Regions from separate parts of the Clostridium sp. LIBA-8841 genome, predicted to be linked through region 1. Evidence: riboswitches for the same ligand, from Rfam matches in the RefSeq annotation. Region 1 holds a riboswitch; each other region holds the start of a gene.
The links. Region 1 has a riboswitch for cobalamin ahead of AC2A4K_RS09075 (sirohydrochlorin cobaltochelatase). Riboswitches for the same ligand answer to the same signal wherever they lie in the genome.

Region 1 (7,522 bases):
TAGTTATGAAGATTTATATTTAAATAATAACTTTACATTTGATGTACCTGTATTTTCAAATTAGAGGTAATAGAAGTCTAAATTTAATTGTTATTTAGAATTTAATCGTAGTAAATAAAGGGAGTTTTTATACTCCTTTTATTTTAGCTAATTTTAGCGTAAGAGAGAAAATAAATGAATAATTATGTGTTGAGAAGACGAGTAAGTACAATAATTGTAATTGGGTTTATATTATTGATAATAATATTCGTATTAAATAAAAACATATTTTTTTAAAAGACTATGCCTTTAGGTTAGTTAATAAAGTTAATGAAAAATATTAAAACGCTTAAATCGATAAAGTAATAATTACTACTTCTGTTAAGTAAAATAATAAGGAAAGTATGTTTAGGAGAATGAAAACTTTGGAGATTTTAGATTGGAAGTTTATTTTCATAATAATAACATTTGCTTTAATAGGAGTAGTATGTTTATTTAAAAAATCGAAAATTGGATTGACTGCAGCTTCAGTAGGAATTATAGGAAGTTTAATTTTGTGGGGATTTTTTAAGATAAGTATAAAATTTAAAAATTTTCTAACAGGGGTTGGATTAAGTTTTAAGGATATATTAAACTTTTTTATTGCAATTATTACGGCTATAGTAGCCTTTACAGCAATTTTTTTATTATTGAAAATTTTTAATGATTTTGGTGGAAGATTAAAAAAAAGATAAGGCAAAAATGTCTTATCTTTTTTATTTTACCATTCACCAGGATAGGCAACTATGTGTAATGTAACTTGACGTCTTCCCCAAGATTTACATTCATCATTAGAGTTCATATAAAGGTCTATTATGTTTCCTTTAATAACTCCTCCTGTATCTGATGCTATGGCATAGCCATATCCAGGGATGTACACTTTTGAACCTAATGGAATTACATTAGGGTCTACTGCTATTGTACTTATTCCACCTGGATCTCTTACTGGTTTAAGTCCCATGGCAGTTAATGTTCCTCCAGTATATGCGGTAGCTTCAACGGAAAGTGTTTTCTTATAGTTACCATCACTAGGTTGGTTAGAAGTATTATTGTTGTTATTATTATTATTTGAATTAGCTGGAGAGTTGTTACTAATACTTTTAGCTGCTTCTTCAGCTTTTATGGATTCAATTTTGTTTTTGGCAGCTTGTACAGAATTATTAGCTGTATCCCTTACTGAATCGATGTTAAGTTGTGGGATTAATTGATTCAATGTGCTTATTGCATTTTCAAGCTCATTGACTGATGAAGATGAATTTATAACAGAAACAGAATGAGAAATTAAAGACATTTCATTTTCTTTAATTATTCCTAAAACAGCTTCTTTTTGATTGTTTAATTCATCAATTTTCTTTTGTTCTTCAACTTTTTTACTATCTAGGGTTTTAAGAGATTCCTCAGTTGAACTTTTTAATTCTTTTAATTCAGCCTTATCTCTTTCTAATTTTTTTATATCCTGATCAAGAGAATCTTTTTGAGAATCTAGATCATTTATAAGATTTTTATCTAAGGCTGTAACCCTTGCCAAAGCATCTATTCTTGTTATTAAATCTGATAAGTTTTCAGATTTAATAAGAAAAACTAGTGGGTTCATTGAATCTTTGCTTTTATACATAGCACGCATTCTTTTACCTAAAACAGATTGCTTTTGATCTATTTCGGTTTTTAAAGTACTTACTTTACTTTCCGTTTCTTTTAAGTTTTCCTCAGTATCTTTCATCTTAGTTTGATTATCTGCTAATTTAGCATTTAATTCTTCAATTTCATTGTTAAGTTTTGATACTTGAGAATTAAGAGACATAACCTCATTATCTAATTGTTCATATTTTACTTTATTTTCTTGTATATTTGATTTCTTATCACTTATTGTATCAGCAAAAACTACTTGAGTCGTTGAAATACTTATAGTTATTGCTATTAATGCTGATAAAATTCTTTTTTGCATAAAGTACACTCCTTTTAGTTAAACTGTCCACAACTTAAGTGTATTTCATCCTGTATTACTGAATTATAACATAAAAGTCAAATGTAACACAAATTTAACCTTTATCCCATTTAAATATGTTAAGAAAAAATTAACAATTTAATTATACTATAAATCTGAAAAAATAAGAAATTTGTCTTATGTTGAAATAATTAAAATTATATATTATAATTAAGAAAAAAATAATATTTTATATTTTTAGGTTTAATTTTACTAATTAAAAGGGAAAGTGGTTAAAATCCACTACAGCCCCCGCTACTGTAATAGGATACAAGTTTCTAATTGCTCACTGATTTTTTTAAATTGGGAAGGGAGAAATGAGGATAAGCCTTAAGTCAGGATACCTGCCTAAAAATTATGAACTAAGCTTCGGAGGGAAGATGTAGTATTTATTGATTCCTATATTTATATTGGAAAATAATTACTTTTTATTAAAGCATCTGGTTCTTTGTAACACAGATGCTTTTTATTTTAATTTTTTAGAGGTGAAACATGAAAAAAGCTATATTAGTTGTAAGTTTTGGAACAAGTCATTTAGATGCCTTAAATAATTCTATAAAAAAAATAGAAGATTCAATAAAAGAAAGTTTTGAAGAGTATGATGTTTTTAGAAGTTTTACATCACATATGATAGTAAGAAAGCTTAAAGAAAAATATGATATGAATATACTGTTTCCAGAAGATGCTTTAAAAAAGTTAGAGGAAGAAGGATATGAAGAAGTTGTGGTGCAACCACTTCATATTATGCCAGGTGAAGAATTTGACTATATAAAGCATATGGTGAAGAATTATGAAAATCATTTTAAAAAGATAGAAACTGGTAGACCAATATTTTATTATGAAGGTTTTGGTGATGGACCAAATGACTATTCTGCCTTTGTTGATAGTATGAAAGAAGTAATAGAAGAGAATAGACCGTGTATATTAGTTGGTCATGGAAGCGCACATCCTTCCAATGCTGTTTATGGATGTCTTCAATCAGTTTTAGATAGAGACTATGAAGATATTTTTGTTGGAACTGTAGAGGGATATCCTAATTTTTCAGATGTTTTAAAAAGAGTTAAAAAGAAAAATTTAGATAATGTGACTATTATTCCTTTAATGGTTGTAGCAGGAGACCATGCTAAAAATGATATGGCTTCAGAAGATGAGGATTCATGGAAGAGTAGACTTGAAAGTGAAGGAATTAAAACTGATGTTATTTTAAAAGGATTAGGGGAAAGAGAAGAGTTTAGAAAACTTTACATAGAACGTGTTAAAGATGTTATAGATGGTACATATAAAGGTTTAGGAGAAACTAAAAAAAGACATAGAAAGGTGAAGAGATAAATGGATTATATGAAAAGTCCTATGGGCATAGAAAAAAGAAGCTTTGAAATAATAGGTTCTGAAATGAAAAATCATAACTTTTCAGAAGAGGAGTTAGAAATAGTAAAAAGAGTTATACATACTACAGCAGACTTTGAGTATGAGGATTTAATTGAAATAAGTGAAGGAGCTATAGAAGCTGGAGTTTCTGCTTTAAAATCTGGAGCTAAAATATATACTGATACAACAATGGCCTTATCAGGTATGAATAAAAGAGCTTTAAAGGAATTAAATTCATCAGTTGAATGCTATGTTGGTTTAGATGAGGTGTTTAAATTAGCAAAAGAAAAACAGATAACTCGTTCAATGGCAGGTGTTGAACTTGCGGCAAAGGAAAATGTAGATATATTTGTTTTTGGAAATGCTCCAACAGCTTTGTTTAAACTTAGAGAACTTATTAAGGAAGGAAAGGCAAAACCAAAACTTATAGTAGCTGTTCCAGTTGGGTTCGTAGGTGCTAGTGAGAGTAAAGAGGATTTAGATGAACTAGGTATTCCTTATATAAGAGTTAAGGGAAGAAAAGGTGGTAGTACAGTAGCAGCAGCCATAATAAATGCATTGCTTTATATGAATTATAAAAGAGAAATGTAATAAAAGAAGGTATATTAAATGTTTGAAATGTATGTAGAAAGCGGTGGAAAAAAACTTAGATGTGGGTATACCACAGGATCTTGTGCAGCGGCGGCAGCTAAGGCGGCCACATATATGCTTTTTCATAAAAAGGATATAGGAGTTATAGAGATAGATACTCCTAAAAACATAAAGCTTAGTTTAGAAATACAAGATATACAAGTAGAAAAAAACTCCGTTTCATGTTCCATAATAAAAGATGGTGGAGATGACATAGATGCTACCTCAGGAATAGCTATATTTGCAAAGGCAGAGGAAATTTCAGAAGGATTTGAGCTTTGTGGAGGAGAAGGTGTTGGAAGAGTTACTAAGGATGGGCTCTTTGTAGAAAAAGGACAGCCAGCTATAAATCCAGTACCTAGGGAAATGATTAAGAAGGAAGTATTAAGTGTATTACCTGAAAATAAAGGAGTAAAAATAACAATTTTCGTTCCAAGAGGAAGGGAGATTGCTAAGAAAACCTTTAACCCTAGATTGGGTATAGTTGATGGAATATCAATACTAGGCACAACAGGAATTGTGTATCCAATGTCTGAAGATGCTTTAAAGGAATCTATTAGAATTGAAATAAGGCAAAAAGCAGTGTCTAATAATGAACTTGTATTTGTCTTTGGTAATATGGGAGAAAGGTTTCTAAGGGAAAGAGGATATAAAAAGGATAATATAGTTATCATATCTAACTATGTAGGATTTTCCATAGAGTGTGCCTTAGCTCAAGGAATAAAGGATTTAACCATAATAGGTCATATAGGAAAACTAAGTAAAATTGCATTTGGCTGTTTTAATACACATAGTAGAGTTTCAGACGTAAGATTAGAAGTTATAGCTTTAGAGTTAACTTTAATGGGATATGACTTAGAACTAGTTAAAAAGGTTTTAGAAGAAAAGACAAGTGAAGGTGCTGTAAGACTTCTTGGAGATGATTTCCCAATGTTATATGAGAGAATTGGAGAAAAAGTATTAAAGAGATTAGATATTTACTCTTACGGTGAGGCAAATTTTAATATTCTTATGTATTATGGATCAAAGGAAATGAAATTATTATATGAATCTAAAAATTCAAACTTGTTTGATTAAACTTAAATTAGAAGGGAATGAAGGCTATTGGTTAAGATACTAGGGTTAGGACCAGGCCATAAAGACTATATAATTCCTAAGGTTATTAAGGAACTAGAAAAAAGTGATTATATAGTAGGTTTTGAAAGAGCAATTTCAAGCTTAAAGTTTTTAAATAATTTAAGAGATGAAAAGTTTAAAAAGGTCAAAACTTTAAGTGAATTAATAGCTTTTTTAAATGAAAATGAAGAGAATGATATTTCAATTGTTGCATCAGGAGACCCTACCTTTTATGGTATTACAAATTACATAGAAAAAAATTATTATGGAGAGATTTCTATTATTCCAGGAATAAGTTCTTTTCAGTATTTAACATGCAAAGTAAATAAATCTTGGAATAATGCATTTGTAGGAAGTATGCATGGAAGAGAAGAAAATTTTATAGAAGTTGTCAAAAAAAACAAACTTTCTATATGGTTAACTGATAAAAAGAATACTCCAAATGAACTAAGTAAAATGTTAATAGAAAATTCTATAGAATGTACGATATATGTTGGAGAAAATCTTTCTTATGAAAATGAAAATATAACAATTGGAAATCCAAGAGAAATTTGCGAAAAGGATTATGGAGATTTATCTGTAATAATAATTGAAAGATAAATTTTCCTTTGGAGGATATATGAAGTTTATAAAAGATTCAGAGTTTATAAGAGGAAAATGTCCTATGACAAAAGAGGATATTAGAATCCTTACTATTAGTAAATTAGAGTTAAATACAAATTCTAATTTTTTAGATATAGGAAGTGGAACTGGTAGTATTACTATTCAGGCCTCTAAATTTATAGAAAATGGAAAAGTATTTTCTATAGAAAGAGATGAAGAGGCTATAAGGGTAACTAAAGAGAATTTAAAAAAGTTTAACTGTAATAATGTTACTTTATTAGAGGGTGATGCTATAGAACATATGGAATCACTTTCAAACCAAATTAAGAAAGAAAAAATTTCAAAATTTGATTCTATATTTATAGGAGGCTCTGGTGGGGGACTTGAAAAAATTATAAATATATCAAATGAAATTCTTAAAGAACAGGGAGTTTTAGTTTTAAACTTCATAACTTTAAATAATGCATATAATGCTATAGAAATCTTAAAAAAATTAGAATATAAAACAGAGATTTCTTTAGTAAACATAAGTAAAAATAGAGAAAATACATACATGATGATTAGCAATAATCCAATTTTTATTGTTAAAGCGTTTAAGGAGGAAATTTAATGGCAATATTATATGGAATAGGTGTAGGACCTGGAGATAGTGAATTATTAACAGTAAAAGCGGTAAAGGCAATTGAAAATAGTGATGTTATAGTAGCACCAAGTGCAGAGGAAGGTGGAGATAGTATAGCATTAACTGCTGCTGAAGAATATATAAAAGAAGGAACAGAAATAGCTATTAAACATTTTCCAATGGGAAAGAAGAATAGAGATTTAAAAGTTAAAGAGGCTTATGACTTTATTTTAGAAAAACTTAAAGAAGGAAAAAACGTAAGTTTCTTAACTATAGGTGATCCTTATGTTTATAGTACATATATACATTTATTAAATTATGTAGAGGATAATGGTTTCCATGTAAAAACTATTCCGGGAATAACATCTTTCTGTGCTGCAGCTAGTATAGTTGACAGAACATTAGTTGTAGGTAATGAACCTTTACTTGTTCTTCCAGCAGCTAGAGTAAAGGATATAAAAGATGAGAAGTTTGTTGTAATAATGAAAGTTTACAAAAAAGAAGAAGAAGTTATAGATGTTTTAGAAGAAAAAGGATTTGACTATGTGCTAGTTAGTAGAGCAGGTAGAGAAGGAGAAAAAATCTTAAGAACTAGAGAAGAAATTGTAAATCATAGAGATTATATGTCTTTAATATTAGCAAGTAAATAAAAGGAGGAATAAGAATGCTTTATTTTATAGGGGCAGGACCAGGAGCTGTTGACTTAATAACTGTTAGAGGAAGAAATCTTTTAGAAAAAGCAGATGTTGTAATATATGCAGGATCTTTAGTAAGCAAAGAACATTTAGATGTTTGCAAAGAGGGAGTTAAAATATATAACTCAGCTTCAATGACTTTAGAAGAGGTAGTTGAGGTTATAAAAGAAAATGATGGTGAAGATAAGGTCATAGTAAGACTTCACACTGGTGATCCATCAATATACGGAGCTATTAAGGAACAAATGGATGAATTAGACAAGTTTAATATAGAATATGAGGTTGTACCAGGTGTAAGTTCATTTACAGCTGCAGCTTCTGCTATAAAAAAGGAATTTACACTTCCATCAGTAACTCAAACTGTTATATTAACTAGGGTTGAAGGAAGAACTCCAGTGCCAGAAAAAGAAGATTTAGAAAAATTAGCTTCAATAGGAGCTTCTATGGCATTATTTCTTTCTATATCAATGATTGACAAGGTAGTTG
Region 2 (7,522 bases), 190 kb from region 1:
TAATCTATTTATATCAGTTATAACACCATCTTTTAATGGAACGTTAAAGTCGCATCTTACTAATACTTTTTTACCTTTTACTTGAACGTCTTCTATAGTCTTTTTATTGAAGTTCATTATATTCACCTCTTAAATAAATTTAAATTTGAAAATAGTCTGGCCTTATAGCCTTATACTACAAAACCAGACTTATAAAACTTTTTTATAAAATACTATCTAATTAATAGATTACTTTAAGTTAGCGAAGTATCCTAAAGTTCTGATTAATTGGTTAGTGTATGACATTTCATTGTCGTACCATGAAGCAACTTTAACTAATTGTTGTCCGTTAACTTCCATGATTTTTGTTTGAGTTGCATCGAATAATGATCCGAAGCTTATTCCGATTACGTCTGATGATACTATTGGATCTTCAGTGTATCCGTATGATTCGTTAGCAGCAGCTTTCATAGCAGCATTTATTTCTTCAACTGTAGTGTTTTTGTCTAATACACAAACTAACTCAGTTAATGAACCAGTTATTACAGGTACTCTTTGAGCGTTTCCGTCTAATTTACCAGCTAGTTCTGGGATAACTAATCCGATTGCTTTAGCAGCACCAGTTGAGTTTGGTACGATTGAAGCAGCAGCAGCTCTAGCTCTTCTTAAATCTCCTTTAGCGTGAGGAGCATCTAATGTATTTTGATCGTTTGTGTAAGCGTGGATTGTAGTCATGAATCCTTCTTTTAATCCAAATTGATCGTTTAATACTTTAGCCATTGGAGCTAAACAGTTAGTTGTACATGAAGCACCTGATATAACTGTATCGCTAGCTTTTAATATATCGTTGTTTATGTTGTAAACTACTGTTGGAAGGTCGTTTCCAGCTGGAGCTGATATAACAACTTTCTTAGCACCTGCTTCTAAGTGAGCTGAAGCTTTTTCTTTTGAAGCGAAGAATCCAGTACACTCTAAAACGATGTCTACGTTTAATTCTCCCCATGGTAAGTTTTTAGGGTCTCTTTCTGCAGTAACTTTTATTTCTTTTCCGTTTACTACGAAAGCACCATCTTTAACTTCGATTTCTCCATCGAATCTTCCTTGTGCTGAGTCATATTTGAATAAGTGTGCTAAAGTTTTAGCATCTGTTAAGTCGTTAATTCCAACAACGTTGAACTCTGGGTTGTTGATCATTAATCTTAATGCTAATCTTCCTATTCTTCCAAATCCGTTAATTGCTACATTTACCATATTGTAAATACCTCCTAAAAGATGTTGTTTATATATATAAAATATTAAAAAATATTTTAACCAAAGTTATTTTTAGAGATTTTATATTATTTTATTCGTCTCCATTTAAAAAATTTAGTATTTCATTGGCTGCTCCCTCATCTGTAACAAGAACAGCATTTTTGTTTCCATAGATAGTAGTTAAAATAGCTTCTGCCTTATTTTTACCACCAGCTACAGCAATGTGATTTTTTATTTTTCTAAGATCATTTATTGTAACTCCTAAAGTTGGCATTACATAAACAACTTCCGACTTATCATTAAAGTAGCATCCTAAAGCTTCTCCAACAGCGCCTAATTCTAATAACCTTATTAGTTCTTCCTTAGGAACGCCTCTTTTATTAGCCATTTTTTTCGCTTGGCCTATACCATATATTAGCATATCTGCATTTTTAATATTTTGTATAAGTTCTTTCATGTCTTCCTGTTTCATTAAAGCATCCATTACTTCCTTGCTTATATTATCAGGAACATGAAGCATTTTATAGGTTCCATTTAACTTTTTAGCTAAATTCGCAGCTAATGTATTTGACTGCGTCTCAACCTTCTTACCCATACCACCTCTTGCAGGCACAACTAACACATCACGTAGGTTTGCCATTTCTGGTAATTCATCTATAACTTCTTTTACAGTGGTTCCCCCAGTAACAGCAATTGTATAGCCATCTTTAATGACATTCTTAGAATAATTTGCAGCGGCTTTTCCAAGCTCTTTTATAGTGCTTTCTTCTTCCCCGCAATCTCCTGGAATAACAATTACATCTCTAACATTAAGCAAATCACATAATTGTTTTTCAAGATTAGATAGCCCTTTTATTTCATGTATGAATCCTTTTAAGGATTCTAACATAAACTCTCCTTCTTGGGTTACAGACATACCTGGAGTGTTTATTTGTATAAGGTTTTGAGATTTTAAAAAACCTATTTCTGTTCTTACAATTCTTTCACCTAAATTTAAATTGTTTGCCAAAGCTCTTCTGCCTATTGGCTGATTATAATAAATTGTTCTGATTATATTGTATCTTTTTACTAATAGTTCTACCATTTCAGGAACTATTATTTTTTGCAATTTTAAAATCTCTAGCAAATTTAACAACTCCTTTGGACATTCAAAGTCCCACTTGCTTCTTAAATGTCCCGCATGTTTATTATAAAACATATTAAGAAAAAATTAAAGGGTTTTTAGAAAATTTTTTCTTATTTTTTTAGAAAATATAAAAAAATATAGAGAGATTACCCAATCTCTCTATATTTTTCACTCAAATCAAACACTTTAGTTTCTTTATTTACCATAAAATCAAATTTAATACTATTTTAAAATCTTTTTCTCTTACTAGATGATTTTATTCCTAATTCTTCTCTATATTTTGCTACAGTTCTTCTTGAAATAGTCATTCCTTTTTCTTTTAGCATTTCACTTATGCCTTGGTCCGATAATGGCTTTGCTTTGTTCTCCGCTTTAATAATTTCTTCTAAAGCTTTTTTTATGTTTATAACTGTAACATCATCTTCTCCATTTTCTGTTTCTTTATTGCTTATTGAGTTTACAAAGAGATCCTTTATCTTTATTGTACCCATAGAAGTTAAAATATACTTATCTCTTATGGCTCTTGAAATAGTTGATTCGTGCATCTCTAATTGCTCCGCTATTTCCTTAAGAGTCATAGGTTTTAAATATTTATCTCCCTTTTCAAAATACTCTTTTTGCTTTTCTAGTATTTTTTCAAGAACTTTATATAAAGTACTTTTTCTTTGCTCTATACTTTTAATAAGAAACATGGCCTTACTCATTTTTTCCTTTACATACTCTGTAGCCTCTTTATCATTACTACTATCTTTTAATATAGAAGTATATAAAGGGTTAACTGAAAGCATAGGTAAGACTCCATCATTCATTATTATGAAAAATTCTCCATCTATCTTTCTAATTTCAGCATCAGGAATTATGAAACTTACTTCATCCCCAGTATAAAATCCCCTTGAAGGTTTTGGCTCTAAAGTTTTTATTAAATCTCCATAGTCTTGTGCTTTTTTAGGAGTTATGCCTAAATCCTTAGCAATAACTTGATATTTGTTATCTGCTAAATCATCTAAATGATTCTCTATTATACTTTTTACTATTTTGTCATACTCCCCTTTTCTTTCTAATTGTATCTTTAGACATTCTTTTAAGTCCCTTGCTCCTATACCTGCTGGCTCTAAATTATGGAGAACTATTAAAGCTCTATTGAATGTTACTTCTGAACAATGTAATTCATTCATTAATTCTTCTTTTTTTATATCTAAATATCCTTTATGATCTAAACATTCAACCATATAGCTGCATACACTTCTCATATATTCATCTATTGGCAGCTCTAATATTTGAGACTCTAGATAGTCCATTAAAGATTCTGGTTTACTTATAAATGTAAAAGGAGAAATTCCTTCTTGATCATACTCACCATAACTTTGAGAACCATAGTTATCTGACTCTAAATATTTCACTAATTCTTTATAATCTAATCTATCCTGTTCATTAACTATTTCATTATTATCTTCATATTGAGCTTCTAAAACAGGATTTTCTGAAAATTCTTTCTCTATATATTCTCTTAAATCATATGTTGACATTTGCAAAAGTTTTATTGAAAGTTGCATTTGCTGTGTCATGATAAGCTTTTGCTCTTGGGTTAAATTTAAATTAAAATCCATTAACATATATATCACCTAAAACTATTTAATTTTAAATCATAACTTTTCTCTATTAACCTTTCTTATTTAATTATCCATCAAATAAAGACATTTTTCAACATTATAACATCTTTAATACTTTTTAATATATTAATATTATATTAAAAAGTACTTATGTTAATTCTAAAATAACCACAATAGAGAAAATTCTCTATTGTGGTTAAGATTAAATAATTTCACCAATTTTAATGATTGGTACACTTATTTTATTTTTAAATTCTTCTAAAGAGTCTTTTTTACATATAAATAAAATAGCTGTTGCTGGTCCTGCAGATTTTCTTAAATAAGTTCCATTATATGATAGATTTATTTTTATATTATTACTACCTTCAAGTTCCTTTGCTTCATGTATAATACCTTTTGAACCAATAGGTATTATATCCTTAACAGACTCACTTTCTACTAAGAGCTTTAACTCCTTAAAACCAGCAATTTCCCCTATATTATTATTTATATCATCTAAAACTTCTTCCCCCACTTTGGGAATTCCTAATAAGAAGACCTCATCTTCACTTTCAAAACTAATCTCAGTGCTTATCTTTTTTTCTCCTATTATTGTTAATCCTAAAAAAGTTTGAAGAGTTTTAAAATTATCCTCAGTACTTCCTGTTATACATTCTTCTAATTTAAAGTTATTTTCAAAAAAGCCTTCAGAATTATATTCTTTTATTGCTCTATTAATTCCTTTTATTATACTCTCTCCACCACACTTCATAGTCATTCCTAAATTATTTACTATTACTAGTGGATTAGCTTTAAATGCTATAAGCTCAAAAAGACAAACTCTAGCTGAAAAATATCCTACAATCTCATTACTAGCATTAACAAAGTCATCTTCTCTCTCTCCAATGCCACAACAACTATCACAAGCTATTACCATTTCCTCTTTATGGGATTCTTTTTTAATTATAGTTAAATCTCTAAATTTATATATTTGCATTTTTAAGTCCCTTAGCTACTAAAAATGCTATTACTATATTAACTAAGCTTGCTAAAGTAAGTGGTAATCCCATAAGTTTTAAGAAGTCTATTGGATTCATTCCTCCTAATACAAAATACATAAAAGCTCCTGTTATTAAAGTAAAAATGATTCCATTTAAAAGAGTTCCTATTATTCCTGCTAAAATTACTTTACCCATATTAAATATTTTTGATGTTATATAAACAACTAGAAACATCTCTAACGCTATTAAAATATGTACTGGTAATGTAAATGGAAATCCTGTTCTTAAAGCAACAAATAAATGTGCTAAAAGACCTATAACACCTCCAACTACTGGAGAAATTAAAATACCACCAACAAAGGCTGGCATAGAATCTAATGCTATACTAGCAAAAATCGGGAAATTGGCTAATATAACACTTAAAGCTATTAACATCGCTGCAAAACATAGATTTTTTACATTTAAATTCTTTTTTTCCTTAGTAAAATTCATAATTATTTTACCCTCCTATTAATATTTATTTTTTCTCTCTAAACATAAGCAACTCTTAACTTAACATGTACACCTTTAATATTAAATCAATTTCTATACCCAATAAGATTTTTAATAAAAATATAATTTCAAATTTTTCACAAATATACTTTAATCTAGATTTAACTTCTTATGTGTAAATTAAATTTAAAATTTGACTAACTATTAGAGCTAAATAGACTAAGTTGTTTAGAAACTTTTATACATCTTTTCCAAAACAACTTATTTAGGAAAGCTTGTACATAAATTCTTTTCTCGTAAATAATTATTTTTATAATTAAAAATAAAAAACTGGTGCGGTTAACCTTCCCCACCAGTTAAAAATAATTTACATACTTTATTAAAACTTATATACTGTTTCCCACCGAAACAATAAGCAATTTATACTAGGTAGGTCTCCTGGCTAATAAATCATCCTCCAACAATCCTTTCCATAACTTAAGTTACAGTGGTTTCTTGCTTTCGTCCTTATCAACAGTAGCGGGGGCTGCAGTTTTTAACTTTCCCTATTAAGTTAGATAACACCTAATATACTTATTTTATTTTCATCTTATGATTGCATATTTATTTACTCTTTGTCAACATTATTTTTAACATTAATTTTACTTAACATTAAAATTTTCCACTTCATCTAATGTTTTTGGAACATTAATTTCTCCATTTATTATGCCCTCTCTATATTTCTCTACTTTATCTAAAACTTCTTTAGGTACTAGTCTACTTGTAGATTGGGCCACATCTATACCATTATCCTTAAGCCCAACTTCCATTACATTCTTTGGTCCTGTTTTAAAATCACCATTTATAACTTCCTTTGCAGTCTTATAAACCGCATCATCTAATTTTTTTATCATAGATGAGAGAATATTATCGGCATAGTCTGGGAAAACTGTGGCAGCATCAACATCAACACCAATAGCGTAATTTCCAGTTTCTTTAGCTGCCTGATAAATACCTACACCAGCTTCTCCAGCTACATTGAATATTATATCTGCTCCTTGATTATACATTTCCTTAGCTATTTTATTTGCCTGCTCTTTATTTATAAAACCACCAACATATTGAATTAAGTTTCCTTCTTTTATATTCTTATAAGCTTCCTCATTAGAAACCTTTAATCCAGAGAGATATCCAGCTAGAAAGTTATCTATAAGCTCGTTTTTAACTCCGCCTATAAATCCTACTTTATTAGTTTTACTCATGTTCCCAGCTATTATACCCATTAAAAAGGCACCTTGTTCATTCCTAAAATTTATAGATTTTACATTTGGAAGCTCTGACACTGTATCAATAATAGCAAAATTTTTATCTGGATAATCCTTAGCTACATTATTTAAACTCTCTAAAAACTTAAATGTTGAAGCAAAAGTCAAATCATTATTTTGAGCAGCCTCTCTAAGCCTCTTTTCATAATCTTCTGGAGAATTAGTATCAAAAATCTCTATTTTTGCACCATATTCCTTTTTTATTCTATTTAATCCTTCTATAGCTAAATTAGCAAAATGATTTTCTTCATTAGCAAAATCATCCTTAACTAAAGCGAAATTATAAACTTTTTTTTCTATAAAATCAATTTTTCTTAATGCTGATGAATTTTTCGAACCGCATCCTAACATAGAAGTTAAACTTAATATAAGACCTAAAGATGTAATAATCCTCTTAAAACGCATTTCTAATACTCCTCCTTTTTGATATCAAAATTATTATTTCTTTAATTAGGAGAATTTATGTAAATTAAAATAAAAAAAGAAACTCCTTTTTAGGAGCTTCTTTCTAATATTCCTCTACATAGAATAATGCACAAACCTTAGGACCTGAATGTATAGCCACTGAACATCCTAAAGGAAGTTTTATATATTCTATATCGTTACTTTCTAAATATTCCTTTATAGGCAAATAAATATCCTCATTTTCAAGTTCAACTAATATTATTGGCTCCCCTTGTTTTTTAGGAATTGAACTAAACTGTTCAATCATAGACTTAGTCATCTTCTTAGTTCCTCTTATTTTTCCTTGAACATTCATCTCACCATCTAATACATTAA
Region 3 (7,522 bases), 1.8 Mb from region 1:
GGCCATCTTAATTATTATTTAATAAAAAAACACCATGGGAACCTTCTCCCCATGATGTTTTTAGGTATTTGAGTTAATTGTATGCTTGTGTTATAGAAGTTGTTCAAACTCTTCTCTTACTTGAGAAACAGATAATCCTATTATTACTTGAATAGCCTTTCCATTTCTAACAACTCCAAGAGCCCCAGCAGCTTTAAATGCTGCATCTGAGGCTAATTTACTTTCATCTTTTACACTTAAACGTAAACGAGTTGCACAGTTTGTAACATCTACTATGTTATCTTTTCCTCCTAAAGCTTCTAAAATCGCTTCAGCTTTTTGAGCTGTTTTACTTTTTCCTGATTTGTTTTCATTTCCTGATTCTTCGCCTTTTTTAGCCTTGTAATCAGCCTTAGTGTATAATTTAGTTTCTTCATCATCATCTTCTCTACCTGGAGTCTTAAGATTTAATTTAAGTATGAAGAATTTAAATACAAAGAAGTATATTGCTGTGAAACTTAAGCCTATAGCTATTTGAATTAAATATGTTTGCCAATGGTTATGAGCTAGAGGTATCCAGTTTTGAGCTGCCCATTCAATTATTCCTCCACCAAAGTTACCTGATACTCCAAAAGCATATTCTGTAGCTGCTAAAGTAGCTGCTAATATTGAGTGAATAACGAATAATATTGGTGCAACGAATAAGAAAGTAAACTCTAGTGGCTCTGTGATACCAGCTAATATGGCTGTTAATGTGGCTGGTATTAATAAACCTGCAACGATTTTCTTTTTATTAGGCTTAGCTGTTACATATAATGCTAAGGCTATACCTACAGAACCAAATATTTTAGAATGACCATGTAAAGCAAATCCACCAGCTGGGAATAATTCTGTTAAACTTTGAGATGACATAGCATATTGAGCTAAATGTTGAGGCCAATAAGTGGCTATTCCACCTTCTACAACGGCTGGTCCAAATATAAATGGTCCATATATAAAATGATGTAATCCTGTTGGTATTAATATACGTTCTAGGAATGTGTATATCCAAACTCCTACTATTCCTGATGAAGCTAGGAACCCTTGTAATGAATTAATTCCATTTTGAACTGCTGGCCATACTAAACAAATAATAAATGCTGTTGGAATCATTACGAAGAATCCTATCATAACTACGAAAGATGATCCTCTGAATATTCCTAAGTACTCTGGTAATTCTGTATCAAAGAAACGATTATGTAGCCAAACAGCTATACCAGCTATTAGGATTGCTCCTATCATACCAGTATCAAATGTTTTAATACCAGCTATGGTTGTTAATCCACTTACTCCACCAACCTCTTGTGAGAAGTCAACTCCGAAGAATCCACCCCATTGAGTTAGCATTGAATTAACAAAGTAGTTAAAAGTTAAATATGTAACTAAAGCTTCCATACATGCTCTTGCTTGAGCCTTTTTAGCTAATGCTATTGGTAAACCAACAACGAATAGTAATGGAAGTTGTCTAAATACTGTCCATCCACCTTCTTCAATAAGTGTCCAAATTTGATACCATAAAGTACCTTGGTTTGCAATTGGTCCTACTATGTCCGGATTTTTGAATAGAATACATAGTCCTACTGTTATACCTGCAAAAGCAAATAGTAAAACTGGTGTAAACATTGCAGCTCCAAAACGTTGAATTTTTTGCATCATCCTTTACCACCTCATTTTATAAATCCTATTATTACCCTTAACTTAAATATTCTAAGAAACCCATAATACTTAAGTTATATTTATAAGTCCAAGTACAGTTCATAATTTATTTATTGAAATGAACTTTTCTTGTACGATTTGTTAATTAAATAATAGCAATCAATGATAACATTTACAATAATATTCACTCACTCTGTTCCTAGTTTCATCATCATGTAACTTTTTCCCAAAAGCCGTGAAATTTCACAGCTATATTATATTGACGAAACTAGCTCTTATCTATAGATTATTACTATATGGTGTAATTTTAAAAGGTAAGGAGAAAATTTTATGATAGGTTCATTAGCTGCAATTTTAACAACAGCATCCTTTATTCCTCAAGCAATAAAGGTAATAAAAACTAAAGATACCTCAGGTATATCTCTTATAATGTATTCAATGTTCACAATAGGTGTTTTTCTTTGGATTATACATGGCTTTATAATAAATGATTTAGCTGTTATATTAGCTAATTCTTGTACTTTTATATTTGCCGTAATAATATTATTCTTTAAGATTAAATATAAAGATGGTGTTACTAAAGAAAATATAGTCAATTAATTTACTGTAATAAGTTTAAAATAGCATTTTTAATATAATATTTAACTTACCCAGTTTTTTAATTAATTCTTTAACCACTTAAAACGCGCTCAGAATACATTAATATTTATACCAATTTAAATATTAATATAAAAGGTTTGTATAAAGTATGATTATTTTGAAATCTTACTTTAATACAAACCTTTTTAAGTTAATTTCCCATATTTAATTTTGCTCTAATCTTTAAATAATTTAAATTTCCAAGAGTTTATTGTCTTTCTAGCCTGTCCGATAGTTAATGATAATTCGTCAAATACAAAGCCATCTTTTTCTTTCAATATCTCCATGAGATGTCCGATACGCGGTAATCTTAAATTTACTTTTCTTATAGTATCTTTTTGATCAAACACTTCCTTAGGACTTCCCTTTAATATCACTTTTCCCTCTTTCATTACAAAGACATTATCACAGTATAATGGAACAATATCTATATCATGAGTTGCTATTATTATGGTTATGCCAAGTTCCTTTTGCATTTCAATTAATAACTTCATTATCTCTGAAACACCCATTGGATCCAAACCAGCTGTTGGTTCATCTAGTATTAAAACCTTAGGTTCCATAACTAGTACTCCTGCAATTGCTACTCTTTTCTTTTGCCCAAAGCTTAAACAGTGAGTTGGTTTCTCCTTTAAATGCTCTATTCCTGTTCTTTTTAATGCCTTATTAACTCTTTCTCTTACCGCTTCAGTTGGAAGCTTCATATTAACAGCTCCGAAAGAAACATCCTGATACACACTAGCTGAAAAAAGCTGATTATCAGGGTCCTGAAAAACAATTCCTATAGATTCTCTAAGCTTCATGATTCCCTTCCTAGAATAATCAATAGGTTTATTCTCAAAAAGTATCCTTCCTGAAGAAGGCTTTAATATACCATTAAGATTTTGGAATAATGTTGATTTTCCTACACCATTTCCTCCTAATATAGCCGTTACTTCCCCTCTTTTTATATTCATATCTATACCCTTTAGAGCATGAGTTCCATCTGAATAATTATAATTAAGATCCTCTACTTTTAATATATAGTCTTCCATAAAATCCTCCTACTCTACTTTGTAAATATAGTTATTCCTATAAAAATCATATTAATAATTATAGCTAAAATATAAATATAGTTTCTTCTTTGAACTTCTTCTTCTAATACCTTAAGCTCTCCATTATATCCTCTAGATTCTAATGCAGTATATAAATCATTAGCTCTCTTAAATGAGCGTATAAACAGTGTTGATGCAAGAGCTCCTAAAGATTTATATGATGTCCTTATGTCTCTATACCCTAACCTAGATTTTTGAGATATAAACATCATTTCTGAAGTTTCTAAGATTATAAATATAAACCTATATACTAAGCTTATTAATTCTATTAAAAAGCTTGGTATTTTAAGCTTTGATAATACTGATATCACATCTATCATTGGTGTAGTTAAAGATATAAAATATAAGCAACTTAAAGATCCCATTACTTTTAGGAACATATTAACACCTTGAAAAATCCCCTCTTTAGAAACTCCGATCCATCCATTAAAGAACCTAAAGGATATTAAAAGATTTTCCTTATTCATAGAATAATTTATAACTATTGTTAGAATGCTAATTATTAAAAAAGCTATTGGTATCATCATTAACTTAATAAAAACATTTATTTTGGTCTTTCCTAATTTAGTTATTAAAAAAGTCATAAGACCTATTACAAGCATAGAAACAATAAAATTATTTGCCCATAAGCAAACACATAAAGTAATTAGAGCAAAAAATATCTTTTCTGCAGGATTGATATTTTTTAGTTTTGATGAATAAGCATATTTATCAATATTTATCATTTACTTCTTCATTCACTTTCTTTTTCCCCTTTAGATATCCTAGTCCAAACCCAATTACTCCTGCACCTATAGCTGCTTGAAGAGCAAATAATAGACTTTCTATCTCTCCACTTGCAGGTTCAAATATTGGTGAGAACCAAGGCTCGTAATTTTCATCTATTTGTGTTATTGCTTCTTCTGCTTGATCATCAGATCCACCGAACTCACCATTCTTAGCCACAAAGAAAGGTATGATTGTAATAAATACAACTAATAAAATTAATATCACATTAGTTAATGCTCTCTTATTTTTCATTATTTTACCTCCTCTGAAAGAATGTTAAGTTCCATTAAATCATCTTTTGCATAATTTTCTATAGTATTAAATATTATAACTGTTAATATTCCCTCACTTATAGCTAAAGGAATTTGAGTAATAGCAAATATACCCATGAATTTCATAACCGATGCCATAATTCCACCAACTTCTGCTGGGAAAGCTAGTCCTAATTGAATTGAAGTTACCATGTATGTTGCTAAGTCACCAAGGGCAGCTGCCAAAAATACTCCTAACCATGTTGGTCCATTAAGTTTTTTTACTAATTTATAAAGTCCATATGATACTAAAGGTCCAACAACAGCCATTGAAAAAGTATTAGCTCCAAGAGTTGTAAGTCCCCCATGTGCTAAAAGTAAAGCTTGGAATAAAAGAACAATAAGTCCTAAGACTGATGCTGCTGTAGGTCCGAATAATATTGCCGCAAGACCAACCCCCGTAGGGTGTGAACAACTACCAGTAACTGATGGAAGTTTCAAAGCTGAAAGAACAAAGGCATAAGCTCCTGCCATAGCTAATAGTATTTTTAATCTTGGATTATTCCCTACTTTTTTCTTAATAGAAAATACACCTAAAACCACAAAAGGTATTGTTATAACACCCCATGCTATACACCATTTGGGTTGCAAAAATCCCTCCATAATATGCATAGCTGAAACACTTTTTGGTATTAATAAGAACATTAACAAAAATCCTATAAATACTTGATTCTTTTTTGACATAATAATTCTACTCCTTAAATTATATTTTTATTTTGTATATCCACTTCATAAAATAGATTTTCTTTATTTCTTAGGTCTTAAAGTCTCTTTTAAATCTGTTAGTCTTTCCTATTTTCCCTCTGAGATTGTCCAAATTAAAATCAAATGCATTTTGCTTAAATTTAGGTTGACTCTAAGCTAACTTTAATCCTAAAAATAAAAACCTCTAGACATTGAGTCAAGAGGTTATAAAAATTCTAAAAAAATATAACTTACCAAAGCACAACACCTCCTATTTCCCGTAGGATCTGATGTTTTAAAAACAGGCAGGTCTTCTGGCTCAAGTATCAGCACCTTTTGTAACCTTCCCAAAATCTTATGTTTCAGTGGCTTACAATACAAAAAGCTCCTCTATTACAGCGGCGGGACCGCGTGGGATTCAAACCCAACTTCCCTTTTAATAAATAAATTTACTTAAATAACTATTTAACCTATTTTTAAATATTTAATTTTACATTCTATTAACATTATATATTATCTAGAATTGATTTACAATTAAACTATATTTAATAAATCATTATTAAAGCTAAACAATAAGCTTTTTAACTTAATATAAAAAGGATATAAAAATAAAAAGGGACTATCTTTGACGATACATTACTCTAATCTCAATATTAATCTTTTTAATGATTAATATTACAAAATTAGTTTAATATATCTTCATAGTCCCTTAAACTTAAAAATTTAATTTTATTCTAATAAATTACCTTAATTTAATATTCTATGATTTATGAAGCTTATTTCATATTCATCAACGACTCCATCTTTGTTTAAATCAAAAGAAGCATTCTCACTTCCATAGTTTTTAGAAACTATTGCTAAGTCACCTATGTCAATCTTTCCATTACTATTGAAGTCTCCTGTACTTTCCTCAATTATTAAAGAGTTGAATCTTTCTATTGCATTATTTAAAGCTTCTTTAGCTGAATTGATTTCTTCTTGAGTGACTTCTTCATTATTGAATATCTCTTCAGCCTTATTTATTTCACTTACTAAAGTATCTTTAGCCCCTTTATGATATTCACCAACTTCAAAACCTTCTACAGCCTCTTCTACTAAAGCTTTACCTTGGTTAATTAAAGCTTCTAAATCTGCTTTATCAACTTCTGGAGTCTCTTTAACTAAAGCTTTTATTGAAGCATCTAAATCAGATACTATTTGATTTATTTGCTCTTGAGTATAATCTGCTCTATTTTCATTAGCTTCATTAGCAAGGGCTAGTTTTTCACTGAATACAGCCCAAGACTCTGCTGTATACTCATCTTCTACTAAAGAATTTCCTAAAGCTAATACTTCATCAAAGGCTTCAAAATCAGTTGCTCTAAGAACTAACCCTTCTTCTGCCTTATTTAAATTATCTAAAGCCTTATCTATTTTCTTTTGAGAAGAATTAGAATTATCTAAAATAACTTTTGCATTGTCTAAAGCTTCTTTTAAGGCTTCATAACTGCTTAAAGTATATTCATCTCCACTTAAATCAATAAGCTCATCATACTTCACTTTTAATGCATCATTAACTGGGAATTCAAACTCTTGATTTAAAGTTATTATTTCATAAATATTTGGTGCCACATCTGTCCACTCAATCTTTATTTCATAAATGTTACTATAATCACGATTTATAAATTCATTTAAGCTATTACCTAATGTGCCTAATTGAACCCACTCATCAGTTACAGATTCGCTTCCATCACCAACTCTAGCCATAACCTTAGCATTTGAAATTGAGCTTCCATCTTGAACTATAGTAACCTTTCTAACATCAGTTTTTTCTGATAGACGATAAGTTATGCTACCTTCAGTTATCTCTCCATTATTAGTATTAGGTTTATATGAGCTAGTTAAATCTCCATCTCTTAAATTATTTGGAGTAAATCCTCTTTCTTCAATTGGATTTGAAACATAAGTTGGGTCATTTACTGTAGGAATATACTCCCCATTATTTATCATAAGCTCGTTTATAACAGTCCAACGATGTTTGTATGGAGCAGTAAATAATATTCTTACATATCTAGCTTTTTGATTTAAATTAGATCCTTCAACATATGCACTATCTATTGGAATAATTCCACCAGATTGATTTCCATGCTTATAACCATTTTCTAATGGTTTAGCATATATGTCATCTACACCATTTTCTATTCCATCCCCAATAGTAATAGCATCTGTCCAAGTTTCACCGTCTAAAGATAATTGAATTTTACCATCTCTTACGTGGTCAACTTCAGTATCTAATACAACATATTTTAAATTGTCTACTTGGATTTCTTGTCCTAAATCATAAACTATAGTATCGCCAAATTTAGGAGCTCC
Region 4 (7,522 bases), 170 kb from region 1:
AGGAGCTAAAAGTAGTAAGTCATCTTACGCTGAATTTTATAGTAGTGAACTTTCTAAAAGAGAAGAGGGAAGTCTTTATTATTTAGCTACTATGAATCCTTATGATTTGGAAGATTTAAAAAGAATAGAAAATCATTTGGAAAATAGAAAAGAATATGATTTTAAGACAGTTGAAAAACATAGAAATTTAAATAGTATACTTAATAAATTTTCTAATGATGATACAGTTTTATTAGATAGTCTAACATCTTTAGTTACTAATGAGATGTTTGTTGGAAAAGAGTTTAATGAAAATGTTAGTTCAATTATTTTAAGTCATATAAAAAGTTTAGGAAGCAAAGTTTCTAATTTAATAATAGTTTCAGATTATGTTTTTAGTGATGGGATCAAATATGATTCTTACACAGAAGCTTTCAGAAAAGAACTAGGAACAATAAATTGTGATTTAGCAGCATTTTCTGATGTAGTTATAGAAGCTTCCTTTGGAAATTTAATATTTCATAAGGGAAAGGAGGTTTTAAAAAATGAAAAGCTTATATAAAGCCTTAAATATGGCTTTAAGCATGTTTACAGTTATTCCACTTCCAAAATATGAGTGGGATGATAAAGTAGCTAAACATATAATGAAGCTTTATCCTTTAATAGGTTTAATAGTAGGATGTCTTTGGTATTTTAGTTTTTTTATACTAAATAAACTAAATGTGCCTATGATGCTTATGGCAGCTATTATTTTATCAGTTCCTTATCTTTTAACAGGATTTTTGCATTTAGATGGATTCATGGATGTTTCAGATGCACTTCTTTCAAGAAGAGATAAAGAAGAAAAACTTAGGATTTTAAAAGATTCAAGAGTAGGAGCATTTTCAGTAATTGCCGTTCTTTTATTACTGATTATTGAGTTTTCTGGAGTTTTTACTTTATTAGAGAAGGATATAGATATGAAAATACTTATTTTTATACCTATAGTATCAAGAGCAATAAATGGTTATTTTATTGTTAGTAAAGAAATGATTGGAGAAAGTTCTTTAGGAAAGTTTTTTAAAAATGGAACTGGAAAAATAGATGAAATAATTTTAATAGGAATCTATGTAGTAGTTTCGATATTAACATTCTTTATTTTTGGAATAAACTATTTAATTGCTATCTTAGGAATGGGAGCGATTTCTCTTATTTTACTTTTAAAAGTGAGAAAAGAGTTAGGTGGAATAAATGGAGACGTTGCAGGATATATTCTTGTTCTTATGGAATTTACAGGAATTCTCATTTTAGGAATTCTTTAAGGAGGTAAGACTTTTGAAACTTTTATTTGGTGGTGCTTACAATGGTAAGTTAAGATATGTAAAAGAAAATTTAGGCATAAAAGAAGAGGAGATATTTTACTGTATCAATGAAAAAATAGACTTCTCTAAAAAAGTTATTAGTGGAATAGATAGATTAATTTATTTCAATGCCTTAGAAGGAAAAGAATCTTTAGCTTTTTTTAAGGAAAATAAAGACAAGCTCAAAGGAAAAATTTTAATTTGTGATGAAATATCTTCTGGAATAGTTCCTTTAAAAAAAGAGGAAAGATTATGGAGAGAAGAGACAGGTAAGGTTCTTCAGTTTTTATCCAAAGAAAGTGAAGAGGTTTATAGAATATTTTTTGGAATACCAACGAGATTAAAGGGTGAATAATAAGATGATAATTTATTTGATTAGGCATGGAAAAACTTATTGTAATGAAAAGAAGCTTTATTGTGGAATAAGTGATGTGCCTTTAAGTGAAATAGGAATAAGTGAATTAGAGGAAAAAAGAAAGAGTGTGAAGCTTCCAGAGTGTAAAAGGAATTTTACAAGTGGAGCAAAGAGAGCTAATGAAACATTTAATATTTTATATCCAAATGAAAAGTATGAAGTTGTAAAAGAGTTTGGAGAATACAACTTTGGAGAATTTGAGCTGAAATCTTATGAAATGCTAAAGGAAGATAAGAAGTATTTAGATTGGATTCTAGATGAAAGTAAAGGAGTTTCTTGCCCTAATGGTGAATCAAGAAGAGATTTTGAAAAAAGAATGAAAAAAGCATTTTTAAAATTACTTTTAATGCTAGAAGAACAGGGAGAAGAGGAAGCTTTAATAGTATGTCATGGAGGAAGCATAGCTTGTATTTTAGAACTTTTTGAAAAGGAAGGATTAGACTTTTATACTTATCAACCTAAGTGTGGAGGTGGATATAAATTAAAAGTTGAACAAGATATCGAGAATTTAGAAAAAGAATTTTCAAGTCTAGATTTTGAAGAAAATATAGAAAATAATCTAAGACTAGAAATAATAGAAAGGTTTTAGAAATGATAAAAATTATAATAGGATATGTTTTAGACCTAATAATAGGAGATCCTAATAATCCATATCATCCTATCAGATATATAGGAAAATTAGCTTCTAGTATGGAAAAGCTTTGGAGAAAAGTATTTAAGAAAAATCTTAAGTTAGCAGGTTTTTTTGCATGGTTTTTCATAGTAGCTATAACTTTTGGAGTAACTTTAGGGATTGTACATATTGCAAATTTAGTTAGTCCTATTTTAGGAACTTTAGTATCAGGAATACTTATTTATTTTTGTATTTCAGCAAAAGGGCTTAAAGTTGAAGGTCTCAAAGTAATTAAAATTTTAAATACAGGAGATATAGTTAAAGCTAGAAAACAATTATCATATATAGTTGGTAGAGATACTACTAATTTAGATGAAGAAGCTATAGTAAGAGCTGTAGTAGAAACAGTTGCTGAAAACATGTCAGATGGAATTATAGCGCCTTTATTTTTTGCTGGAATTGGGGGAGCACCTTTGGCTTTCTTGTATAAAGCAGTAAATACATGTGATTCTATGTTTGGTTATAAAAATGATAAATATAGAGAATTTGGGTTCGTCTCAGCGAAACTTGATGATGTGTTCAATTATATTCCAGCTAGATTGACAGCTTACCTTATAGTAATAGCTTCATTTATTTTAAGGCTTAATTATAAAGAAAGTTTTAAAATATATAAAAGAGATAGATACAATCATTCAAGTCCTAATAGTGCTCATCCAGAAGCAGCGGTAGCAGGGGCTTTAGGAATAAGGCTTGGAGGAGCAAACTATTATTTTGGAAAGCTTGTAGAAAAACCAACTATAGGAGATATTAAAAAGAAAATAGAAATTTCAGATGTTTATAATACTAATAAAATTTTAGGATTAGTTTCTTTTTTAGGAATGCTAATAGCTATTATTATTAGATATATCTTAGAGGTGATTATATGAACTTAGGACATGGCGGTAATGTAGAAGAAATAAAGAGAATTTATGGGTTAGAAGAAAATGAAATCATTGATTTTTCAGCTAACATAAATCCTATGGGGATCTCTGAAAAAGTAAAAGAGGCCATGATTAGAGGAATAAATTCTATAGAAAGATATCCAGATATAACTTATTATAAGCTTAAAAAAGAAATTTCAAGTTTCGAAAAAGTAGATTTAGATAAAATAGTCTTAGGTAACGGAGCTGCAGAAGTGATTTTTAATATAGTAAGAGGAATCAAACCTAAGAATGCTCTTATAATAGCACCTACTTTTTCAGAATATGAGGATGCTTTAAACTCTCTAGAATGCAAAGTAAATCATTACATATTAAAAGATAGATATTCATTAGATAATAGATTTATAGATGAAATAAATGATGATTTAGATATAATATTTTTATGCAATCCAAACAATCCAACAGGAGCTTTAATAGAGAAAGATTTTTCTTTAAGAGTGTTAAAAAAGGCAAAGGAAATGGATGTAAAAGTTGTTTTTGATGAATCATTTTTGGATTTTGTTGAGGATAATGAAAAATACTCTGTTATTGAATATCTAGATGATTTTAATAATTTAATTGTGGTTAAATCATTAACTAAGCTTTTTGCTTTTCCTGGTATAAGGCTAGGTTATGGATTAAGCTCAGATTTTGAAATGATAAAAAAAATAAATTCTGTTGCTACTCCTTGGAGTGTAAATACAGTGGCAGATTATGCTGGAAGAGAAGCCTTAAAAGAAGTTAAGTATATAAAAGATAGCATAGCTTACGTAAAAAAAGAGAATGAATTTTTATATAATGGATTAAAAGCATTTAAAGACATTAATGTTTTTAAAGGAGCTGTTAATTTTCTATTTTTTAAATTAAGCAGAGAATTAAATTTAAGAGAAGAGCTAATTAAACAAGGAATAATAATAAGAAGTTGTAATAATTATATAGGTTTAGACAATAGTTATTATAGAGTTGCAGTTAGAAGAAGAGAAGAAAATGAAAAACTTTTAGAAGCGCTTTCAAAAATTTTAAAATAGCTTATTTACATTTTTATTCTTATAAAAAGATAAATTTAAAGTAGGTAAGGTGTTTGACAATAATAAAATATAATAATATAATCAAGTTGATTGATTCATAATTGGTGTGAATTCACTTAATAGGGAATGAAGTTAAAATCTTCAACTACCTCAGTAACCGTGAAGCTGACAAAATCTCAATATGTCACTGCATTTTATGTGGGAAGACGAGATGGAGGGTGAAGCAAAGTCGGGATACCTGCCTTTTATGCGAATACTATTATCTTCTGAGGGTAGGGTAATAGGATGCGTACGCTTTCAGAATATACTTAACATACCTTCTAATGGGTATGTTTTTTTATTTTCTACGTATTAATCTTAAACCTCAAATATTTAATTGTTAAGTTTTATGAAAGAAAAATTTGATTATTAGTGATGCTTTAAACTTAATTTAAGAAATTTCAAATTTGCTTTTATAGGTTGTAGGGATACTTAGCAATATTAAAAAATACATATTAAAATCATTAATTAAAATCAAATAGGAATCCTTCATATGACTTAAGAAATTACAAAGGTAAAAATGGAGGAAAAACATGAAAAACTTTAAAAAAGTAATTTCCCTAGTAACCTTAACAGTAATGTCATTACTGCTATTGGTTGGTTGTGGAAGCAAAACGGTAACAATGAAAGATATGGAAGGGACTGAATTTACAGTACCGAAAAAAATCGAAAGAATAGTGTCAACAGCACCGTCTAATACAGAAATATTGGTAGGTTTAGGTTTAGGTGATAAAATCGTAGGTGTTGATAAATACTCAGCAGATGTAAAGGGATTAAACCCAGATATACCTAAAATAGATTTTAGGAATCCAGATGCTGAGGCTATTCTAGCTCTTAAGCCTGATGTAATAATAGCTTCAGGTCATAACAGAGAAGGTAAAGAAGACCCATTTAAGGTTTTAAAGGATGCTGGAATACCAGTAGTATATATTCCAACTAGTGAAAGCATTGATGGAATATACGAAGATATAAATTTCTTAGCTAAGTTAACTGGAACAGAGGCTGAAGGAAACAAAATGGTTGATGAAATGAAAAGTGAAGTAAACAAAATTAAAGCTATAGGTGAAACTATAAAAGATAAAAAAACTGTTTACTTTGAAATTGGATCAAGTCCAAATTTATATAGCTTTGGAAGTGATACTTTCTTAAATAATTTATTAACTATAGTTGGAGCAGAAAATGTATTTGCAAATGAAAAAGGCTGGATTTCACCAAGTGAAGAAGCCGTTATAAAAGCAAATCCAGATGTAATTTTAACAAATGAAGATTATATTGAAAATGCAACAGATTTAATTGCTAAACGTCCAGGTTGGAATACAATAACTGCTGTTAAGGATAATCAAATATTCTTAGTAGATAAAAATGCAACATCACGTGGAAGTCAATATGTGATAAGTGCCTTAAAACAAATAGCAAAGGATATTTATCCAGAACAATATGCAGGAATCTAAAAAGAGAAAATTGCTAATAACACTATCTATTCCATTAGTATTATTAGTACTTTGTATTGGAACTTCTATTGGAAGTTCCAATATTAATATATGGGATACTATTTCTATAGTTGGAAATAAGATTTTTGATATTCCACTTAGAGCTGGTATCAAACCTGAAGACGTAGCAATTATTTGGGTAATTAGATTACCTAGAGTTTTATTAGCCTTTGGGGTTGGAGCTGCTCTTGCAGTTAGTGGAGCTGTAATCCAATCAATTTTAAAAAATCCTTTAGCATCACCATATACCTTAGGGGTTTCATCAGGAGCTTCCTTAGGAGTTGGAATATACATAGTTCTTGGTATAACAATACCTTTTATAGGAAATTTAGCTATGCCTATTATAGGATTTTTATGTGGAGTTTTTACTATTTTTGCAGTAATAATTTTTTCAAATAAGGTAGATAGAGGACTTTCAAATAATACCGTAATATTAGCGGGAATGGTTCTATCGCTTTTTACTAGTGCCATGTTAACAACTATAACAGCATTATGTAGTGAGGATATAAAGGCTATTACTATGTGGCAAATGGGATCATTTGCTATGAAGAGTTGGTCTTATGTTTTTGCTGGATTTCCATTTTTTATAATTGGAATCTTTATGGTATTAAGATATACAAAAGAAATGGATATTTTAAGTTTTGGAGAAGATAGTGCAAAGACTGTAGGTGTTGAAACTGAAAAGGTAAAAAAAAGACTACTTATTTCAGTTGCTATTTTAACTGGAAGTGCAGTTGCTTTAAGTGGTGTTATAGGCTTTATTGATCTTATAACTCCTCATATAGTTAGAAAAATATTTGGTTCTAATCATAAAATAGTAATACCAATGTGTATTATACTTGGTGGAACACTTATGGTACTAACAGATTTAGTTTCAAGAACATTAATTTCACCATCAGAATTGCCAGTAGGAGCAATTACGGCTTTAATTGGAGCACCATTTTTTGCTTACATTTATTTTGGAAAAAGAAGTAGGTGATATTTTGCTAGAAGTTAAAAACTTATGCTGTGGGTATGATGGTAATGATGTTATACATAATATATCCTTTAATATTAATAGAGGAGAAAATATTTCTATAATAGGACCAAATGGGTGTGGAAAATCCACAATTTTAAAAGCTTTAGCTAACCTCATAGAATATAGAGGGGAAATAAAGCTAGACGGGGTAGAGATTAAAAAGATAAAAAGAAAAGAGTTAGCTAAAAAAGTTGCATTAATGAGTCAAAATTCTGAAATATATTTTTCTTACACTGTATTTGAGACCGTTGCTTTGGGAAGGTATGCTCATATAGATGGTATTTTTTCAAGGCTTAGTAATGAGGATAAGGATATAGTTTTAAAATGTATTGAAAGTGTTGGTTTATTAGAAGAAAAAGATAAATTAATAAATGAGTTATCAGGTGGACAACTTCAGAGAGTTTATTTGGCAAGAGCATTTGCTCAAGAGCCAGATATATTACTCTTAGATGAACCAACTAATCATTTAGACTTAAAATGTCAAATTGAAATTTTAGATTATATAAATAAATGGACAAAAGAAAATAACAAAACAGTTATAGGTGTTTTACATGACTTAAATTTAGTTCAAATGTTTAGTAAGGATGTAATTCTTGTTAAAGAGGGAGAAATTTATAGTAGTGGTAAAGCAAGAGAAATAT

Region 2: linked by a shared signal. The riboswitch ahead of AC2A4K_RS09755 (ECF transporter S component) and the one ahead of AC2A4K_RS09075 (sirohydrochlorin cobaltochelatase) in region 1 are both predicted to bind cobalamin.
Region 3: linked by a shared signal. The riboswitch ahead of AC2A4K_RS01240 (energy-coupling factor ABC transporter permease) and the one ahead of AC2A4K_RS09075 (sirohydrochlorin cobaltochelatase) in region 1 are both predicted to bind cobalamin.
Region 4: linked by a shared signal. The riboswitch ahead of AC2A4K_RS08310 (ABC transporter substrate-binding protein) and the one ahead of AC2A4K_RS09075 (sirohydrochlorin cobaltochelatase) in region 1 are both predicted to bind cobalamin.

What each region holds. Positions count from the first base shown of each region.
Region 1 is NZ_CM173488.1:2,056,286-2,063,807, reverse strand. It holds gene AC2A4K_RS09090 (SH3 domain-containing protein) at 1-64, shown strand, start outside; gene AC2A4K_RS09085 (hypothetical protein) at 405-713, shown strand; gene AC2A4K_RS09080 (3D domain-containing protein) at 740-1,963, opposite strand; cobalamin riboswitch at 2,186-2,368, shown strand; gene AC2A4K_RS09075 (sirohydrochlorin cobaltochelatase) at 2,495-3,331, shown strand; gene AC2A4K_RS09070 (precorrin-8X methylmutase) at 3,332-3,961, shown strand; gene cbiD (cobalt-precorrin-5B (C(1))-methyltransferase CbiD) at 3,980-5,077, shown strand; gene cbiE (precorrin-6y C5,15-methyltransferase (decarboxylating) subunit CbiE) at 5,105-5,716, shown strand; gene cbiT (precorrin-6Y C5,15-methyltransferase (decarboxylating) subunit CbiT) at 5,736-6,329, shown strand; gene AC2A4K_RS09050 (cobalt-factor II C(20)-methyltransferase) at 6,329-6,991, shown strand; gene cobM (precorrin-4 C(11)-methyltransferase) at 7,006-7,522, shown strand, end outside.
Region 2 is NZ_CM173488.1:2,250,996-2,258,517, forward strand. It holds gene AC2A4K_RS09730 (phosphoglycerate kinase) at 1-117, opposite strand, end outside; gene gap (type I glyceraldehyde-3-phosphate dehydrogenase) at 229-1,230, opposite strand; gene AC2A4K_RS09740 (sugar-binding transcriptional regulator) at 1,322-2,356, opposite strand; gene rpoN (RNA polymerase factor sigma-54) at 2,584-3,969, opposite strand; gene AC2A4K_RS09750 (hypothetical protein) at 4,169-4,942, opposite strand; gene AC2A4K_RS09755 (ECF transporter S component) at 4,929-5,438, opposite strand; cobalamin riboswitch at 5,850-6,021, opposite strand; gene AC2A4K_RS09760 (BMP family lipoprotein) at 6,080-7,147, opposite strand; gene AC2A4K_RS09765 (DegV family protein) at 7,251-7,522, opposite strand, start outside.
Region 3 is NZ_CM173488.1:279,486-287,007, reverse strand. It holds gene AC2A4K_RS01265 (alpha-glucoside-specific PTS transporter subunit IIBC) at 91-1,674, opposite strand; gene AC2A4K_RS01260 (SemiSWEET transporter) at 2,005-2,274, shown strand; gene AC2A4K_RS01255 (ATP-binding cassette domain-containing protein) at 2,490-3,347, opposite strand; gene cbiQ (cobalt ECF transporter T component CbiQ) at 3,362-4,132, opposite strand; gene AC2A4K_RS01245 (energy-coupling factor ABC transporter substrate-binding protein) at 4,119-4,427, opposite strand; gene AC2A4K_RS01240 (energy-coupling factor ABC transporter permease) at 4,427-5,170, opposite strand; cobalamin riboswitch at 5,458-5,659, opposite strand; gene nagH (hyaluronoglucosaminidase) at 5,918-7,522, opposite strand, start outside.
Region 4 is NZ_CM173488.1:1,886,278-1,893,799, forward strand. It holds gene AC2A4K_RS08280 (bifunctional adenosylcobinamide kinase/adenosylcobinamide-phosphate guanylyltransferase) at 1-541, shown strand, start outside; gene AC2A4K_RS08285 (adenosylcobinamide-GDP ribazoletransferase) at 525-1,280, shown strand; gene AC2A4K_RS08290 (bifunctional adenosylcobinamide kinase/adenosylcobinamide-phosphate guanylyltransferase) at 1,294-1,674, shown strand; gene AC2A4K_RS08295 (histidine phosphatase family protein) at 1,679-2,323, shown strand; gene cbiB (adenosylcobinamide-phosphate synthase CbiB) at 2,326-3,273, shown strand; gene cobD (threonine-phosphate decarboxylase CobD) at 3,270-4,334, shown strand; cobalamin riboswitch at 4,420-4,594, shown strand; gene AC2A4K_RS08310 (ABC transporter substrate-binding protein) at 4,907-5,824, shown strand; gene AC2A4K_RS08315 (FecCD family ABC transporter permease) at 5,811-6,842, shown strand; gene AC2A4K_RS08320 (ABC transporter ATP-binding protein) at 6,847-7,522, shown strand, end outside.